Regions from separate parts of the Lacticaseibacillus jixiensis genome, predicted to be linked through region 1. Evidence: predicted binding sites of a transcription regulator. Region 1 holds the regulator's gene; each other region holds the start of a gene.
What was found. The regulator LexA, encoded in region 1, represses DNA repair genes until DNA is damaged. The targets are predictions, from matches to a motif close to CNAACANNTGTTNG.

Region 1 (5,861 bases):
GACACCGGCTGCGCCGCTTAAAGCCGCCGTGCTGCCAGACTTGAATACTGTCAAAGTCGCGCAATGGGACACCAAACCGCTGCAAGAAACGATCATCGGCGATGGCCCCATCGGCGGCTTTGACGCTGACACGTTTGCCGCTGCGCCTTTTACGATGGCTAGCAAAACGGCGCATGAGTTCTACTTGCGCTACCACCTCGGCTTTGGCGAATACGCGATCTTGCCGAAGTTGACCTTGCGGATTTGGCAAGTCAGTGCCCAAGCCAATGGCCAATACACTGCCACCACAGTGTTTAACCAAACCGTTGACTCGCGTTATGAAGACGGCTGGACCTTGCATGCCCTAGCCGAATTTCGCTATGTCCCAGATCATTCTGGTTGGTATGCTTATCAATACAACGCTTCAACTGTTTATGATCGCGAAGATCCTCACCGCCCAGTCGCTTCCAGGCTCAATTGGTTTGCGGCAACCACTTCAGCCACCAGCTTAACGCTGAACACCCCGCAACACATGCTATATGGCCAACAAGTCCCGATCAAAGCGACCATTACACCGCTAGAGGCGACTGACCCGATCAAATGGCTGCCGGCAAGCGGCTTCAGCCTCACTGCTGCGACTGACAATACAGCCACGTTAACGGCGCCGCCTGACAATTTGGTCAACACCAATATCAATAACCCAGGCTTCAGTCGCGTCATGGCCGCGCAAGCCGGCAAGATCACTACCACCAAGACGATTTGGCTCGGCGGGCTGCAGGCTTATGCCGGCCCATACGACAATATCCCTGCCAGTGGTTTACACTTCGCCCCGGCGAGTTTAAGCTTAATGAACTTGCCGCCTGGTAATTGGCGTTATCACTGGGAGCTGGTTGACACGTATCGCGCCGCTGATGGCAGTATGCAGGCTAACCTCAACAATATTTTGTCGCTGAACAACTTCGGCGATGTGCAAAACGCTGAAGGCGAAACCGCTAAGCTCACTGACTTCGCCGTGGCTTTTACCATCAGCAAAACCGGCGGCTTGCTGCAGGCCATGATGGCCAGCGCGACCCCCAAAGCCATCCGACTGAAACTCGATCCGGTGTCAGGCGGCAACTCGCTGTATACGAATTTCGCGTCGATCGCCATTTCGCCGCCTTTAGGCACCTTGGCGCTGAAGCAGGTCCCGACAGCTTTTGCGTGGCAGTATTCGGCGTTGGAGCTTTACGATCATCTCACCAAAACCGTTTCGGCCAGTGGCAGCTTGATCGTTGAAGACACGCGCACAAACGGCAGCTGGCAGTTAACAGCGGCGCTATCGCCAACGGATTTTCCATTCGCTTTGACTTTGAATGACTTCAACAAACAACTGTCTAGCACCCCGACAATTTTGGCGACTGGCGGCAGCGCTGGCTTATCAATATCCCATCCGCAAGCAACACTTACCCCCAAACCAGTGATCACCAGCACCGATTCCCAACAAGCCACGATCACATGGACCTTAACGCAAACGTTCCCTAGTGCGCCACTGTCGTAAACCAACCTCAAAAAAGCGCTGCACCACAATTTGTTGAAAAAATTGTGGTGCAGCGCTTTTAATTGAGCTATTCAAGTACTGGGCGATACAAGCTGACCACGACCCCTAAAATCGTGACGGTATCAAAGTACATATCCGCCATGTCGTCATTTTCAGGATGCAGCCGCACGCGCCCGTCTTCCTTATAGAAGCGCTTGACGGTGGCTTCAGACTCTTCGGTCATGGCCACGATCACTTGCCCGTTCTCAGCAGTTTGCTGCTTCTTGACGATGATCTGATCACCATCTAAGATGCCCATCTTGATCATGGAATTGCCTGAAACCCGCAACATGAACAAATCTTCGGCATCATAGGCCAAATCGTCTGGCACTGGGAAGTAATCATCAATATTCTGCACCGCGGTAATCGGCACGCCGGCAGCAACCGTACCGACGATCGGGATCCCATCTTCGCCGACGCCAATGTATTCACGCCCGGCAGGCGTCAACAACAACGTCCGCGGCTTGGCAGGGTCCTTTGCGATCAAGCCGGCATCTTCCATCCGCTTAAGATAAGATGCCACCGTACTGGAACTGGATAACCCCACTGCCGCGCCGATTTCACGCACAGTTGGCGGGAAACTTCGCTCCTTAGTGGTATGGTAGATCGTCTCTAAGATTTGTTTGAAACGTGTCTCATTAACTGTGGTGCGCAAAGTCGCCCACTCCTTTCGTATCTGGGGAAAGCCAAAAATTTGTTTGGCCTGTGATTACCTTAAGATTACCAAAACAAACACCCGTTTGCAAGCAAAATCTGCAGCTTACGCCGTGCATCCTGCGGCGGTAACCGTCGTCTTGCGCTCACTCACATCGCCAAGCCATCATTGCACATGTTGAATGGCAATTTCGACACTTTGCGGCACCCGCGGGCGCAAAGTGCTGATCATCGTTTCTAAATCAGTGCGGAAAGTCAATCGAACGAACCGCCGCGGGTTCAAGCTGAAAATCGCCAGCACCATTTGCCGGCCATTCGGCATTTCTAACGGCGTCAAGGTGATGCCTGAAAGTTTGGTGTAGGGGATCACGCGCGAGAACACCCCAGTGGCGATCACGCGCGTTGGGGTGATCCCTGAATTGCCAGCCATCAAGACCAACGTGATCGTTCCGGCAGCAAACACGATATACAACAAGTGATCACTGCCGCTTGAAACAAACACTGAACCAAGCAAGGCCGCGAAGAACACTTGAAACATGGAATACCCGCCGCGCATGTCGATCTTGCTTTGCCAGTAGATGACATAGCCACCCATGCTCAGCAAGGCGATATCTGAAATAAGAAATAAGAGTTCGATCATGATAGATTCCTTTCCTGCGGTACATCAGTTTCTTCATTATACAGCCCAGACGCCTGGCGATACCAGGAGAAGAAGCGCGTCACGACGATTTTCAAGACGGCAAAGCCGGGAATGCCTAAGATCACCCCGGCCAAGCCGAATAAATTACCGGCTGTCAGCAACACGATCACAATGGTCACCGGATGCATCGCCAACTTCGAACCCATCACCAACGGCGATAACACCTGGGTTTCGATCAGCCATTCAATGAAGAATGTCACGATCACCGCGATCAGCATCGACGGGCCGCTCATTGCCCCAACGATCAACGCCGGGATCATCGCCAACGCCGATCCGAAATATGGGATCAAATTCAATGGCCCCGCGATCAGCCCCAACACCAACGCAAACTTCAACCCGATCACCGAAAAGCCCGTCATGAAGATAATCGCCACGGCCATGGCCACGGTAAGCTGGCCTTGCACATACGAGCCGACTTTCTGATTCATCTCCGCCAGCATCGAAGCTAAACTGTCACGCAATTTGATAGGAAACAGCTGCACCACTTTTGGGGCAAAGCTCGCCCCATCTTTTAACATGAAAAACAAAATGATCGGCGCAGTAGACACGGTAATCACCACGTTGCCAACAATGCCCACCAAGTTCTGCAACTGCGACACCGTACCTGACACGATGCTGCCTTTGGATAGCGACAAGCTGTCCATGATCTCTTGGCCAAGTGCATTGAGATCTTGTTGCGAAATCAGTTCTTGATTGGCATTCAACGCGGTGAGCCACGCAACCGCTCTGCGCCAGTATGTGGGATAAGTCTGGATAATGTTAGTGAATTGCTGCTCGATCGGCGGTACCAGCTTGATCACGCCGATCACCAACACCCCTAACAGCAGCAACAAGACAATCGCGATTGCCGCCGGTCGCGGCAATTTGCGCCGCGTCAGCCACGTCACCAAAGGATTCAATAGGTAATACAACACACCAGCGAAGATAAACGGCGGGGCGATGATGTTGACGAATGCCCACACCGGCTTGAATACCCAGCTGATTTGAGTGAACACCCAAATCGCCAACAGCACCAAGGTCACATTCAAGATCGCAATGGTAAATTTACTATTTAGGAACCTTTTGTAAAACCAAGTCGTGCGCATCCGGTCACCTCCAGGTCGTGTTTGCGCTTACTCACATGATACCGAATTCATCAACATATTGCGAATTCTAGGTGTCTCACCCGCGCAAACGCCTGGCATGATTGGGCTGGACGCGATGTATCGTGAATGTAAAAGAAATGTATATACGAATGTAAATGCAAACGGTTACTAAAATTTAAAATGTCAACAATGCCGGTATAAAGGCACCTAATGTAAAAGTTTTGTATATTTAGGCTTTACATTCATCAGGAATCCTGTATACTAAGGAACATAGATAACCGGAAGCGGTGGAAGGGAGTGTCATCAATGACATCAGTTAACATTATGAAATGGAGCTTACGCGCCTTAATTGTATTGACCGTTGTGCTGATGTTTACGCACACGGCATTCATCGCGATCCTCCTGCTGGCCGTCGATGTGCACTTCGGCGTCTTCTATGAGATGACGCGTAACAAGTGCGATCGCCGCCAACTTAAACACATTCCAGTCACGCACCGCATTTAATGTGGGCGCGCACCGCGACTCAACCGAGCCGCGGTTTTTTTGTCCCCAGAGCGGAGCAGCCCGTACTTAGCGGTGAATATAAGGCGGGATGGCAGTTGGGCGCACTTTGCCCAATTGACGTCACGACTTATATCACGCCGCGTTGGGCTGCGCAGCTCGACGAAGACCAGAGCGGAGCAAAGCACACTTAGCAGGTCGGATAGCCTAGCGATTGTGCTTGGGACCGCACTTTGTCCCGAGTGCAATCGCGTAGCTAGCCGCACCCGCGTTGCTTTGCGCAGCTCGACGAAACAAGAGCGGAGCAGAGCGCTTTTAGCGGGTCGGATAGCCTAGCGATTGCGCTTGGGACCGCACTTTGTCCCGAGTGTAATCGCGTAGCTAGCCGCACCCGCGTTGCTTTGCGCAGCTCGACGAGACCAGAGCGGAGCAGCCGGTACTTAGCGGTGGATATAAGGCGGGATGGCAGTTGGGCGCACTTTGCCCAATTGACGTCACGACTTATATCACGCCGCGTTGGGCTGCGCAGCTCGACGAAGGGCGGAGCTGAGCGCACTTAGCGGTGGATATAAGATGGGACGACGTTTGGGCGGTTTATGCCCAAGCGTCGTCCCATCTTACTTTTCAGGAAAAAAAACAGCCTTCGCGCAAACTGCGCGAAGGCTGGTGGTACTCAGAGCTTACGGGCGGCGAACAACAACGCTAACACCACCACGATGGCAACGGCGCCACCGGTAAACAACCATGAAAAACTAAAGCCCAGCATAAAGACATAAATTAACGCCATCATGGCCAAGCCGATGAGTAAATCGACCCAGAATCGACCCAAGCGCGTCTGACAGCTGGCGTCTAACCCCACCAACAACCAAACCCCAACTGCCAAGCCGACGCCTAAACTGATGCACGCCATTTGTGACATGAAGTCTTGCGGGTTGGAAGCAAACCAGCCGACCCAAGCAAAAACCGCTGCAGCGACAAATAATAAACAGAACAGGCCATAAGCGTGGCCTTTTTTGGCATGGGACATGTGTGTCTCCTTCTCATTAATCAGTTGCACCTAGTTTACCAGACAACGGGGATGAATTACACTAGAGCTATTATAAATTTAATCATATGGAGGCCCTTATGCCAGAAAATCTTGCCTTAGTCACCTACGCTGGCCACCCCATCGATGACCCGGAAGCTTTCGTTGCGCGCAACTTGCCGATCCCGACCCCAGCAGCCGACCAGCTGCTGGTCAAACTTGAAGCCACTGCCTTAAACCCCATCGATACAAAATTACGTCAAACCTTGGCGCCGCAAACCACGCCGCGCATTTTCGGTTATGACGGCGTTGGGACCATTGTTGCCAAAGGTGCGGCTGTTA
Region 2 (5,861 bases), on a different contig from region 1:
CGATTCTTTAGTTTCTGCATAACGCTCCTGATTTCTATAGAATGACGTTATTGTACACGCCAGCTGTCTGTTGCGCAAATCAAGACAATTTATTCAGCTTGCAGCGACACTTTCACCGCTTGGGCGACGGCCTTGGAAATGCCTAGCGCTTGAATGTCTTCTAAGCTGGCTGCTTTGATGTGATTGAGCGTCTTGAATTCCTTCAACAACTTCACCCGCGTGCGCGGCCCCACGCCTTGAATGGTTTCCAGGCGGCTGGCCAGTGAATTCTTGTTGCGCAGCTGGCGATGGAAGGTAATGGCAAAGCGGTGCACTTCATCTTGAATGCGTTCCAGCAAATAGAAGCCTTGCGATTTAGGGTCAAGCTCGCGCGGCTGGTCGCTATCGCCAAACAACAACGCCGCCGTTTTGTGCTTGTTGTTCTTCACCATGCCGGCCACAGGAATATCGAGGTTCAATTCATTCTCCAAGACGTCTTTTGCCGCGTTCATTTCGATCGCGCCGCCATCCATCAAGATCAGATCCGGCAGCGCCGCATGTTCTTTAAGCAAGCGCGTGTAGCGGCGTCTGATCACTTCTCTGGTATTGGCATCTTCATTGGCAGAGTGTTCGCCTTCATCTTCAGCCAGCTTGTACTTGCGGTAGTTGGTTTTCTCCGCTTGCCCGTCGACGAATTGCACCATTGCGCTGACCGGATTGGTGCCTTGAATATGACTGTGGTCGAAAGCTTCCATCACGTGCCCATGCGGCAAGCCCAACGCGTCGAAAATCTCGTTGTTGGCACCGATGGTCGTGCGATTATCCAACTCCAACAAGCGGAATTTCTCTTCCAGCTTCAGCTGGGCGTTCTTGTGCGCCAAGTCCAGCAGTGATTTCTTCTCACCGCGCTGCGGGGTGCGCACCGGAATGCCCAAGACTTGTTCCAACAAGTCATTATCCAACCCGCCTGGTACCAGCACTTCTTTAGGATGGACGTTGTTCTTGCGCTGGTAGAACTGCAAGATGAAGGACTCGAATTCTTCATCCGCCGAATCGGTGATGGCAAACAGCCGGCTTTCGCGCTTCATCAGCCGCGCTTGGCGAATGAAGAACACCTGAATGGAGATCCAGCCTTTATCCATATAGAAGTTGAAAATGTCGCGCTGCGTCTTGTCGTTGGAAATGATCTTCTGCTTCTCGACAGTGATGTCGATGTATTTCAACTGATCACGCAACTCTGCGGCGCGTTCAAACTCCAAGTCTTGCGCCGCCTTGTTCATGCGCGCGTTCAGCTGCTTAACGACTTTGGTGGTATTGCCATCCAAGAAGCTCTTGATCTTGGCGATTTGCTTGGCGTATTCTGCTTCAGGGACTTCCCGCCAGCACGCGCCCAGGCATTGGCCCATGTGATAATACAAACACGGCCGGCCTTGATAACCGTTGCAGCGCCGCAGCGGATAAACCTTCTGGAGAAAATGCATCGTTTCTTGAGCGGCGTAGACATTCGGATACGGGCCAAAATAATACGCCCCGTCTTTCTTGATGTCGCCGGTGATTTCCATCTTCGGATCACGTTCGTTGGTGATCTTGATGTAAGGATAGCCGGTACCTTTCTTAAGCTTGATGTTGTAATAAGGCTGCCACTTCTGGATCAAGGTGATTTCAAGCAAGAACGCTTCCTTGTCGCTGGATGTGACGATATAATCGAAATCAGCGATGTTGGCCACCAACTGCGCGGTTTTACCGGTGTGCGCAGATTTAAAGTACGACCGCACCCGATTCTTCAAGTTCTTGGCCTTGCCGACATAAATGATCTTGCCGTTGAGATCTTTCATCTGGTAGCTGCCAGGCAAATCCGGCAACAGTGCGAGTTTGTGTTCAATATGTTCTGATGCCATGCGTGCCTCCGAATGTTTGTTTGCTACATATATTGTACGCAACTTGCCCCATGCGTGCAACTTATCCGCCATTGGCATAAAAATCCCAGCAAGCCTTGAGATTGCAATCAAGGTTTGCTGGAACTGATTTCGCTCGTGGGTCTTGCAGCAGACACGACAAATACACGATCAGCGTATTCGCCGTCGTGAAAATTTATCGCAACAGGCTATGTTTAGCTCTGCCTGTTGGGTTTCGTCGAGCTGCGTGACGCAACGCGGGTGCGGCTAGCTACGCCATTGCACTTGAGGCCAAGACCGCCTCACGCACAATGGCTAGGCTACCCGACCCGCTAAAAGCGCGCCACTTCGCTCTGGCCTCGTCGAGCTGCGCAAAGCAACGCGATTGCGTATAAGCCAGCCCGAGTCCATGGCCAAGACCGCCATTGACTCAGGCTGTCTTATACACATCGCTAAATGCGCTTTGCTTCGCTCTGGTTTCGTCGAGCTGCGCAGCCCACCGCGGCGTGATATAAGTCGTGACGCCGCCAAGGCAAAGAGCGCCTTTACGTCATCTCGCCTTATATCCACCGCTAAAAGCGGGCTGCTCCGCTCTGGTATATTCAATTAAGTACCCAGCGCCGTAAGCCTACGTGCGCTGGGGTGGTCGTGGTGCAATCTGATAACGTCCTGGCATTGCCCAAGACTACGGACATTGGGCTTCATGGCGCTCTGGCGCTTTGAACGCACGAGCCGCGGTGCATGCCGTTACACATGACACCCTCAGATCAGCTCGTGTAGGGATGCCGGGAACAGACCAACTTGTACTTTGCCGGTCTCAGCACCCCACTGCAGGTTGCAAGGATAATATAGCATGGTCCTGAGAATTGCACAAACTTTTTGCAATGGCAAATTTGCCCCTACGGATCACTGCAGATTTGCCGCGCCAGCTGGTTGCACACATAGGTGCTTTCCCAATGACCGGCTTGCATGTTTGTAGCCGGTACGCGGTTTGCACCGTTTGGATTGCATCCGTTGGCGAAATTTCAATTGTCGAAATGATGACTTTTTGCTTGAACATGATGATGACCTTTTTGTTGCCTGTATTCTTCCGCGTCAGCGACCATGACTTTAACCGTGCTTGCCATAGCATTAACGTAAACAATTCTTAACGCAACACGATTCTATCTAATGTATCATGAACCTAATAGACTTTTTAAGGAGTGGTGAAATGGCACAGGCGCTTGGTACACTGATTCTATTACTTGGCATCATTGTTTTCTGTATCGCGTTGGTAAGTGTTATTATGGTGATTTTACAAACTCGACGAATCAACAAATTTCGTAATCAAAAACTACATGGCGTATCTCAGCAGTTGCAAGATGAGGCGCAAGCTTATATCAATCAGCAAATCACCAAGAAGCAATCCCGGAATTTCGGTGTCTATGCCCTCATATTGCTGCTAACGTTCTTGATTGCTGGGTATGTGTTTCGGATGTTTGTGACCAGCCATTCTTCAGTTGGCGTCATGAGTGTCGTGGTGGCAGTCATTTATTTTCTTATCGCAATCTTCGCAGGCATGTCGCGCAATGTGATCAAGCGTACCCAACAAGTTTATATCAACTATCAGCGTCAAGATCATGACGTAACTTTGCCACTAGTGGTGTTGCCAGATCAATTGTTAGCGCCTTACCTTAAATATAGTACTCGCGTTTCGACACTGATGACAGTTAGCGGCTTATTTTTTCTACTTGCGGCAATATTGATGAAATGACCGTTCTTCACTCAAACGTAGGATTAAGAGCCGGTCAAGGCATTGCGCCTTGACCGGCTCTTCGGTTTGAGCTACGGATATCGCTAACGATCCGTAATGATCAATGTCCGAAAGTTTGGCGCTTGTGTCAAAAGTGTTTGACACCCGGCACACATTCTGCTATTCTGCAGATGTCAAAGATGTTTGACTTCTAGGAGGAGATCAAATGAAAAGCAACGATGAAATGTATCAAATGTTCAGCAAGCAAGGCCTGATGATCGCATATATCTATCTAATCTTTGCGCTGGCTGGCTACACACTATATCAACTCCTGATCCAGCACCAAGCGACTCCTGTTTTGACCTTTATCCTGAGTTCACAAGCCGCCGTATGGCTGATCGCCACCCAAGTGATCCAGATTCGCAAGCTTGGCCGCGCAGGCGTCAGCAGCGGCGCTTGGGTCACGCTGATTCTGGTGAGTGTCCTGTTGGGATTGATGTTAATCATGTATGGCTTACTATTGCTCGATTCGGTGCTGCACTGATGCAAAATCAAATTAACCAACGCCGCACTCAAGCAGGGCTCACGCAACAAGAATTGGCAACGACCTGTGGCGTGTCGCGCCAAACGATCAACGCAATCGAGAATGATAAATACGATCCGACTTTGAAGCTGGCTTTTGCTTTGGCCAACAGCTTGCACACGACAGTCGATGAATTGTTTAGACAATAAGGAAACGTGGCTAGCCACAGTTATCTTAATCAGTTTACTGCCTAGCTGGCGGTGATGAACGCCGACGTTTGATCATTGACAAAGCCGCAACAGTAACGTTAGGCGCCGCCTCATGATCGAAACATCCAAATGAACCCATCAGGTCAATTCTGATCTGGTGGGTTCATTTGGCTAATCGAGATGTCTCAATTCTGCAGCCAACCGATTTGGTAAAGCTGCAGCGCGACCAGGACAATCAGCACCACACCAACCAAACTTAGCAACCGCCATTCTCCGATGGTAATCATCGGGAATGTTTTCAAGTCATTGCGCTTGCGCCATGACCGAGCTACCCCATCACAGATCAACGCGATGACCAGAAGCACAACCGGCTCCAGCAATAAGCCGGCCCGACCGCTCCAGCTATCGGCGACCCCAGTGCCGTTGAAGTGCATGACGACAACCCTTGGGGCCATTGCCATAAAAATGATGGTTAACACCAGCGAAACTGCCACTGCACTGTAATTAAACATTCGAAAGCGTTTCATAGTACCGCCTCCCCCATTCACAAGCATCTTAGTCCCAGACGCCTGACGACACAATGCATACTTGTTGCTTTGCAGCGAATTTGTCACAGCGCCTGCTGTAACAGCGGATAAATCTTCAACACGTTATGCAAAGCCATCTAGCACATCTCAACAATTTGATCAGACATGTGATCTGTGATTTGCGCAATTGAAATTGTTTTCCGCCAAGAAAGGGCTTACACTTCCATTAAAGGAGTGAGTGGCGTGCAAGAAGAAAATGACGTGCTGCTTCGCCAGATCAAGGCCTTTGCCCAGGGGTTGGGCTATCTCTTAGGTAAAGGCAATGGCAGCGCCGGAAACGAAATCGTCTTTCCTCAACAAGCAACACAGAAGCTGCCAAATCAAGCGCAACTTGAGCAATTTCTCGCAGCTGATGCACTGCACGAGGCGACCAGCTTTCTGTTCAGCCGCAGATATGCCATGGCGGAAGAGAAGTTTATTGCTTTGGGGATGTGGTATTTTGGGACACTGAATAAGCTGAGTGACGAACAGCTGACTCAAGCCAATTATTCTCGTGAAGCAATCGCACTGGGATTAGCGCAGCTTGGCAGGATCCAGCGCGGTGAAGCGTAACACTTTACAGTCAGACAATTATCAAGTATTTGGCAACAAAACTCTTTCAAGTAATACCGACATCGCAGACAAGATTCGGCAAGTTTATGAACGTAATCAGCATGAGGTGGCACAGAATATGAATCTACAAAAAGATTGGGCACCTGCCATCGGACTCGTATTTATTGTTGTTGGCCTACTATGGCTGTCCATGCGTGACAGCAGTGGCTTTGTCTTTGGTGTGTCGTTTATTGTAATTGGCGCGTGCACGATTTTGATGAATTACTTGTTACCCAAAAACAAACAGTGACATAGACTAACGGCGGTGTATCTACCAACAGACCGCCTAAAAATAACAAAAAGACCTCCTATCGTGGAGATCTTCCTGAATGATATATTTATTCT
Region 3 (5,861 bases), on a different contig from region 1:
TATGTACGCCCGGTGATGCACGCCAACAGCCATAACGTGGCCATTCATGGGGGCAGACATCCGGTGGTGGAGCATGTATTAGGCCAACAAGCTTACATTCCAAACGATGTCGTGATGGATGAAGCTCGTGATATCTTACTGATCACCGGGCCTAACATGTCTGGGAAGTCGACTTACATGCGGCAATTGGCCTTGATTGTGATCATGGCTCAAGCCGGCTGTTTTGTGCCGGCTGACACTGCCGATTTGCCGGTGTTTGACCAGATCTTCACCCGTATCGGCGCCGCAGACAACCTGGCGCAAGGCCAATCGACGTTCATGGTCGAAATGATGGAAGCCAACGCCGCCTTAAGCCATGCCACAGCCAGTTCCTTGATCTTGTTTGACGAAATCGGCCGCGGTACCGCGACTTATGACGGCATGGCATTGGCCCAGGCAATCATTGAATATTTGCATGATCATGTGCACGCCAAGACGCTTTTTTCTACTCATTATCATGAATTGACCAGTTTGGCAGATTCATTGGATAAATTGCAGAACGTTCACGTTGGCGCAGTTGAAGAAAAAGGCACCTTGGTGTTCTTGCACAAAATGCTGCCAGGCCCGGCAGACAAGTCCTACGGGATCCATGTGGCCAAGCTGGCGGGCTTGCCGCAAAGCTTGCTGAATCGCGCTGATACGATCTTGGCGTCACTGGAAGACAGCGGTGTCAAGCAAGTGCCGGCACCTGCGGCTAAAGTTGCCGAGCCTGAAGCACAGTTGAGCTTGTTTGAACCAGAAACGGTACCAGCCCCGAAGACATCCCCAGTGTTGCGCAAACTTGAGCGTTTTGACTTGATGAATGCCACGCCGATGGATGCGATGAATTTATTATATGACCTGCAGAAGCAATTAAAGAAGAAGTGAGATTATGCCGAAGATCCATCAACTATCGCAGACGTTAAGCAACCAGATTTCCGCCGGGGAAGTGGTAGAACGTCCCGCCAGTGTAGTCAAAGAGCTGGTTGAAAACAGCATCGATGCCACTGCCACCCAAATTGATATCAATGTCCAAGCCGCCGGGGTGCAGCGCATCCAAGTGATCGACAACGGCATCGGCATTGATCAAGAAGATGTCCCCACGGCGTTTCTGCGCCACGCCACCAGCAAGATCTTGACGGTGCGCGATTTATTTAATGTGCATAGCTTGGGCTTTCGCGGCGAAGCGCTGGCGTCGATTGCCGCAGTGGCTGATGTCACGCTGGAAACTGCCACCGATGCTGGTTTAGGCACCCGCGCGCACATCAAAGGCGGCGTGATGCAATCGGTTGCCACGATCGGTACGCGGCGCGGGACCACCATCACCGTTGATGATTTATTCTTCAACACGCCGGCACGCTTGAAGTATGTGAAATCCCAAGCCACCGAACTCGGCAAGATCGTTGATATTGTCAACCGCTTGGCCTTGGCCCATCCAGAAATCGCCTTCACCTTGCGGCATGATGACAAGATGGTGTTAAAGACGGCTGGCCATGGCGACTTGCAGCAGACCTTGGCGGGGATCTATGGGGTAGCAACAGCCAAAAGCATGCTGGATCTCAGCGGCGAAGACGCGGATTTTCGCGTCAGCGGCTTCTTCAGCCTGCCTGACACCACCAGAGCGTCGCGCAATTATATGAGTTTGATGATCAATGGCCGCTACATCAAGAACTATCAACTGACCAAGGCAATCATCGCTGGGTACGGCTCAAAGCTGATGGTGGGGCGCTATCCCATTGCGGTGATCGATATCGCCATGGATCCGCTGTTGGTTGATGTCAACGTTCACCCCACCAAACAAGAAGTGCGCTTAAGCAAAGAAAGCCAACTGGCGCAATTGCTAAGCGACAGCATTCGCGAACGCTTGGCTAGCGAGAACTTGATCCCAGAAGCGCTGCACAACTTGCGCCAGCGCCAGCCCGTCGATATGCAACAGCTCGCTGAAACCCTCAATGTCGCCAGCCACCCGGCGCAAGTACAAGAACCTGCGCCGCAAGCGCCAGCCGCACCTGTACAACCGCAAGCGCCAGCGGCAGATTACGGCAAGTCGCTGGCGGAATTGGCTGGCACTCCGATTTTTGATGATCCTAAGCATTTGATGGCGTGGGATGCCAAATACGGGCCGACAGCGCAAGCCGCTGCGCCAGCAGAAGCGCCAGTGGATCTTTCACGGCCAGAGCCTGCTGCACGCTTTCCGGAGTTAACGTATTTGGGCCAATTGCATGGCACGTATTTGTTGGCGGAAGATCCAGATGGCTTTTATTTGCTGGATCAACACGCCGCCCAAGAGCGCGTCAATTACGAGTATTATCGCCAAAAGATCGGCGAAGTTTCAGCGGCGCAACAGCGCTTGTTGGTGCCGATCGTGTTGGATTATCCGGCTAGCGACGCGTTGGTGATCCAAGCGCATCAAGCGGTCTTACAAAGCGTGGGGCTGCATTTGGAAGAATTTGGGCAAAACACTTACATCGTCCATCAGCACCCGACTTGGTTCAAAGCCGGCCAAGAAGAAGACACTTTGCGCGAAATGATCGATTGGGTGTTGCGCGACGGGCACATCACAGTGGCGCAGTTCCGCGAGAAAACGGCGATCATGATGTCTTGCAAGCGTGCGATCAAAGCCAACCATCATCTCGATGACCAACAAGCCCAAGCGCTGCTGCAACATTTAGCGGCATGTGAGAATCCCTTTAACTGTCCTCACGGTCGGCCGGTGCTGGTGCATTTTAGCAACACCGATTTGGAGAAAATGTTCAAGCGGATCCAAGACAGTCACACCACGGAGGATTTCTAGATGCTTGTCTTAGCCAGCCAGTCTCCGCGCCGCCAAGAATTACTGGCGCGCATCACCAAAGATTTCACCACTCACAAAGCCGATATCGACGAGCGGGCCTTGCCGCTGCTTGCCCCAGCCGATTATGTGCAAAGCTTAGCGCAGGCCAAAGCGCAAGCCGTGGCGCAAGTTTACCCTGATGCTACGGTGATCGCCGCAGACACAATGGTCGCTTATGAAGGGCGGCTGTTAGGCAAGCCTGCTGATCGTTTAGCGGCCCAAGCCATGTTGACCCAATTAAGCGGGCAGGTACATCATGTTCACACCGGCGTGGTGGTGCATTGGGCAGACGGCTTTGAACAACAAACCACCGTGACGACAGCGGTTGAATTCTGGCCGCTGGGCGACGGCTTGATTCAGCGGTATTTAGATCAAGGCGAATATACTGATAAAGCCGGCGCTTACGGGATCCAAGGCCAAGGCGCACTGTTGATCAAAGGTATTGTCGGCGACTATTACAATGTGATGGGCTTACCAATCAGCACGCTTTATCGCATGCTGCGACGTCACTAAGCAGATTAAAAGACCTGTAAAAACCCCCAACCGTGTTTCACAGGTCTTTGGTGTGATTTTAGAAAAAATGCGTTAGCCAAGTGGCGCCGGTGATCAAGGCGTAGGAGTACACCGCAATGGTGACAGGCTTGCCGAAGATGATGATCAACAAGAAACGCTTGAACGACATTTTGGTCAAACCAGCCATTAAACACAACACATCATCTGGCGCCACTGGCGCGATGATGGCTAAAGCAAAGAACCAGTCGAACTTGGTTTGATTCTTGGTGCAGGCCAAATATTTGCGGCAGGTGCGCGTTGGCACCACATGTTCAATGAACGCCAGGCCATAATGCCGTGCCAGCCAGAAGTTTAGGATCGAGCCGATCACAATACCGATGTAATTATAGGCAAAACCGGCCCATGGCCCGAACAACAACACGCCGGCTGCGGTGGACAAGCCGCCAGGAATGACTGGGATCACCACTTGGATGATTTGAATGGCGATGAAGATCAGCGGGCCCAGCATTCCGCTAGCGGCGAGGTACTGCTGCAGCGTTGCCAAGTCGTGAAAGACCCCGAGGTGCCACCAATAGATGCACAAGGCCACGCAGCCGCCTAATACGGCTACGGTGGTCCAGTTGATCAACTTGTGCGAGGTCCGCGCCTCCATGTCATCACCACCTTGATCGGAATAACTTAAGTTTAGTCGCCAAGTCATGGCCAGTCATGCGCCGCAAGTCTGATTTTGGCAGTTATGAGGTGACAGTTTTGTCACCTGAGGCGATGCGGTGGTGTGAACTTCACCTGCTGTTATGGTAAAATGGTGCGAACACGTGTTTTTAGAAAGGAATCCCATGTACGAATTTATGCAAGGGCGAGTGAGTACCATCACCCCCAGCTACATCGTGATCAACGTTAATGGCATTGGCTATCGGCTGTTGGTGGCCAATCCATACCAATATGAAGAAGGCAGCGACTTAACGGTTTATGTGCAGCTGATCATTCGCGACAATGACCAGGCCTTGTACGGTTTTGCCACGGCTCAAGACAAGCAGACGTTCAATCAGTTGCTGACTGTCACCGGCATTGGGCCCAAGTCTGCTTTGGCGATCTTGGCCAACGCCAACACTGACGGCTTGGCCAACGCCATCGCCCAAGATGATGTCCATTTCTTGACCAAGTTTCCTGGCATCGGCAAGAAAACTGCCCAACAGATCATCTTGGATCTCAAAGGCAAGATCGACACTGTCGGGCCGCTGTTTCAAGAAGCAATGCCAGCAACTGCTGATGACCCGCAACTGGCTGATGCTGTGGCGGCGTTAGTGGCGCTGGGGTATCCGCAAAAAGTCGTCGACAAGTTGATACCCAAGCTGCAAGCCAGTGCCAATAAAACCACTGACGCGTATATGCGCTTGGGGTTGACGCTGCTTGCCAAGTAGTTTGGTTGAAATCACGCAAGAAGGAGGGCCGCAGATGGCAGAAGAACGTATCGTGGATAGCGGAGCTGATCCGCAAGAAGATCCCATCGAACGCAGCTTGCGCCCACAGCGCTTGGCCAGCTATATCGGCCAAAGTCAGGTGAAGAATCAATTGGCAGTGGCGATCAAAGCCTCACTGATTCGCGAAGAAGCGATGGATCATGTGCTGTTATACGGTCCGCCTGGTTTAGGCAAAACCACCTTGGCTTTAGTGATTGCCAATGAATTGCATGTCAACATTCGCACCACCAGCGGCCCGGCGATTGAAAAGCCTGGCGACTTGGTGGCATTATTAAACGAGCTGCAGCCAGGGGATGTCTTGTTTATCGACGAGATCCACCGGCTGCCGAAAATTGTTGAAGAAATGCTGTACTCAGCGATGGAAGACTTCTATATTGATATCGTGGTAGGTCAAGGGCCAACTGCGCATCCCGTGCATTTTCCTTTGCCGCCATTTACCTTGATCGGAGCCACAACGCGCGCAGGGATGCTGTCTGCGCCGTTGCGGGATCGCTTTGGCATCAGCTTGCATATGGCGTATTATACTAAAGCAGAGCTTTCTGAGATCGTGTTGCGTTCGGCGGCGATCTTCAACATGCAATTGCCAGTTGAAAGCGCCCATGCCTTAGCGTCGCGTTCGCGCGGTACGCCGCGGATCGCCAATCGCTTGTTGAAGCGCATTCGCGACTTTGCGGCGGTGGCAGATGTGCAAACCATTGCCCCGGCGCTTGTCGATGATGCCTTAGATCAACTGGCGGTTGATGAACAAGGCTTAGATCCAGTTGATCGCAAGCTATTGATGATGATGATCCGCAACTATGATGGCGGACCGGTGGGTCTATCGACCATCGCCGCTAATATCGGCGAAGAAACAGCCACCATCGAAGAAATGTATGAACCTTACTTGCTTCAAATCGGTTACCTCAAGCGCACGCCGCGTGGGCGGATGGTGACTGAAGCCGGCTTTAACCACATGCACATGCCTTATCAAATAAAGAAATGATTGGAAGGATAAACATTGCTAACCACTGAAGATT

Region 2: a site for LexA is predicted at 1,887-1,900, ahead of uvrC (excinuclease ABC subunit UvrC). Genes of this name have one in related genera too.
Region 3: a site for LexA is predicted at 4,173-4,186, ahead of ruvA (Holliday junction branch migration protein RuvA). Genes of this name have one in related genera too.

What each region holds. Positions count from the first base shown of each region.
Region 1 is NZ_BAAFPR010000008.1:86,634-92,494, reverse strand. It holds gene ACGG90_RS07050 (hypothetical protein) at 1-1,516, shown strand, start outside; gene lexA (transcriptional repressor LexA) at 1,584-2,210, opposite strand; gene ACGG90_RS07040 (hypothetical protein) at 2,376-2,849, opposite strand; gene ACGG90_RS07035 (AI-2E family transporter) at 2,846-3,994, opposite strand; gene ACGG90_RS07030 (hypothetical protein) at 4,301-4,498, shown strand; gene ACGG90_RS07025 (hypothetical protein) at 5,169-5,522, opposite strand; gene ACGG90_RS07020 (zinc-binding dehydrogenase) at 5,621-5,861, shown strand, end outside.
Region 2 is NZ_BAAFPR010000001.1:168,387-174,247, forward strand. It holds gene ACGG90_RS00790 (TMEM175 family protein) at 1-20, opposite strand, end outside; gene uvrC (excinuclease ABC subunit UvrC) at 90-1,877, opposite strand; gene ACGG90_RS00800 (hypothetical protein) at 3,085-3,627, shown strand; gene ACGG90_RS00805 (hypothetical protein) at 3,833-4,150, shown strand; gene ACGG90_RS00810 (helix-turn-helix transcriptional regulator) at 4,150-4,338, shown strand; gene ACGG90_RS00815 (DUF1648 domain-containing protein) at 4,524-4,865, opposite strand; gene ACGG90_RS00820 (DUF6483 family protein) at 5,109-5,477, shown strand; gene ACGG90_RS00825 (hypothetical protein) at 5,467-5,766, shown strand.
Region 3 is NZ_BAAFPR010000002.1:49,840-55,700, reverse strand. It holds gene mutS (DNA mismatch repair protein MutS) at 1-906, shown strand, start outside; gene mutL (DNA mismatch repair endonuclease MutL) at 911-2,812, shown strand; gene ACGG90_RS01640 (Maf family protein) at 2,813-3,364, shown strand; gene ACGG90_RS01635 (TVP38/TMEM64 family protein) at 3,423-4,016, opposite strand; gene ruvA (Holliday junction branch migration protein RuvA) at 4,201-4,785, shown strand; gene ruvB (Holliday junction branch migration DNA helicase RuvB) at 4,820-5,827, shown strand; gene queA (tRNA preQ1(34) S-adenosylmethionine ribosyltransferase-isomerase QueA) at 5,843-5,861, shown strand, end outside.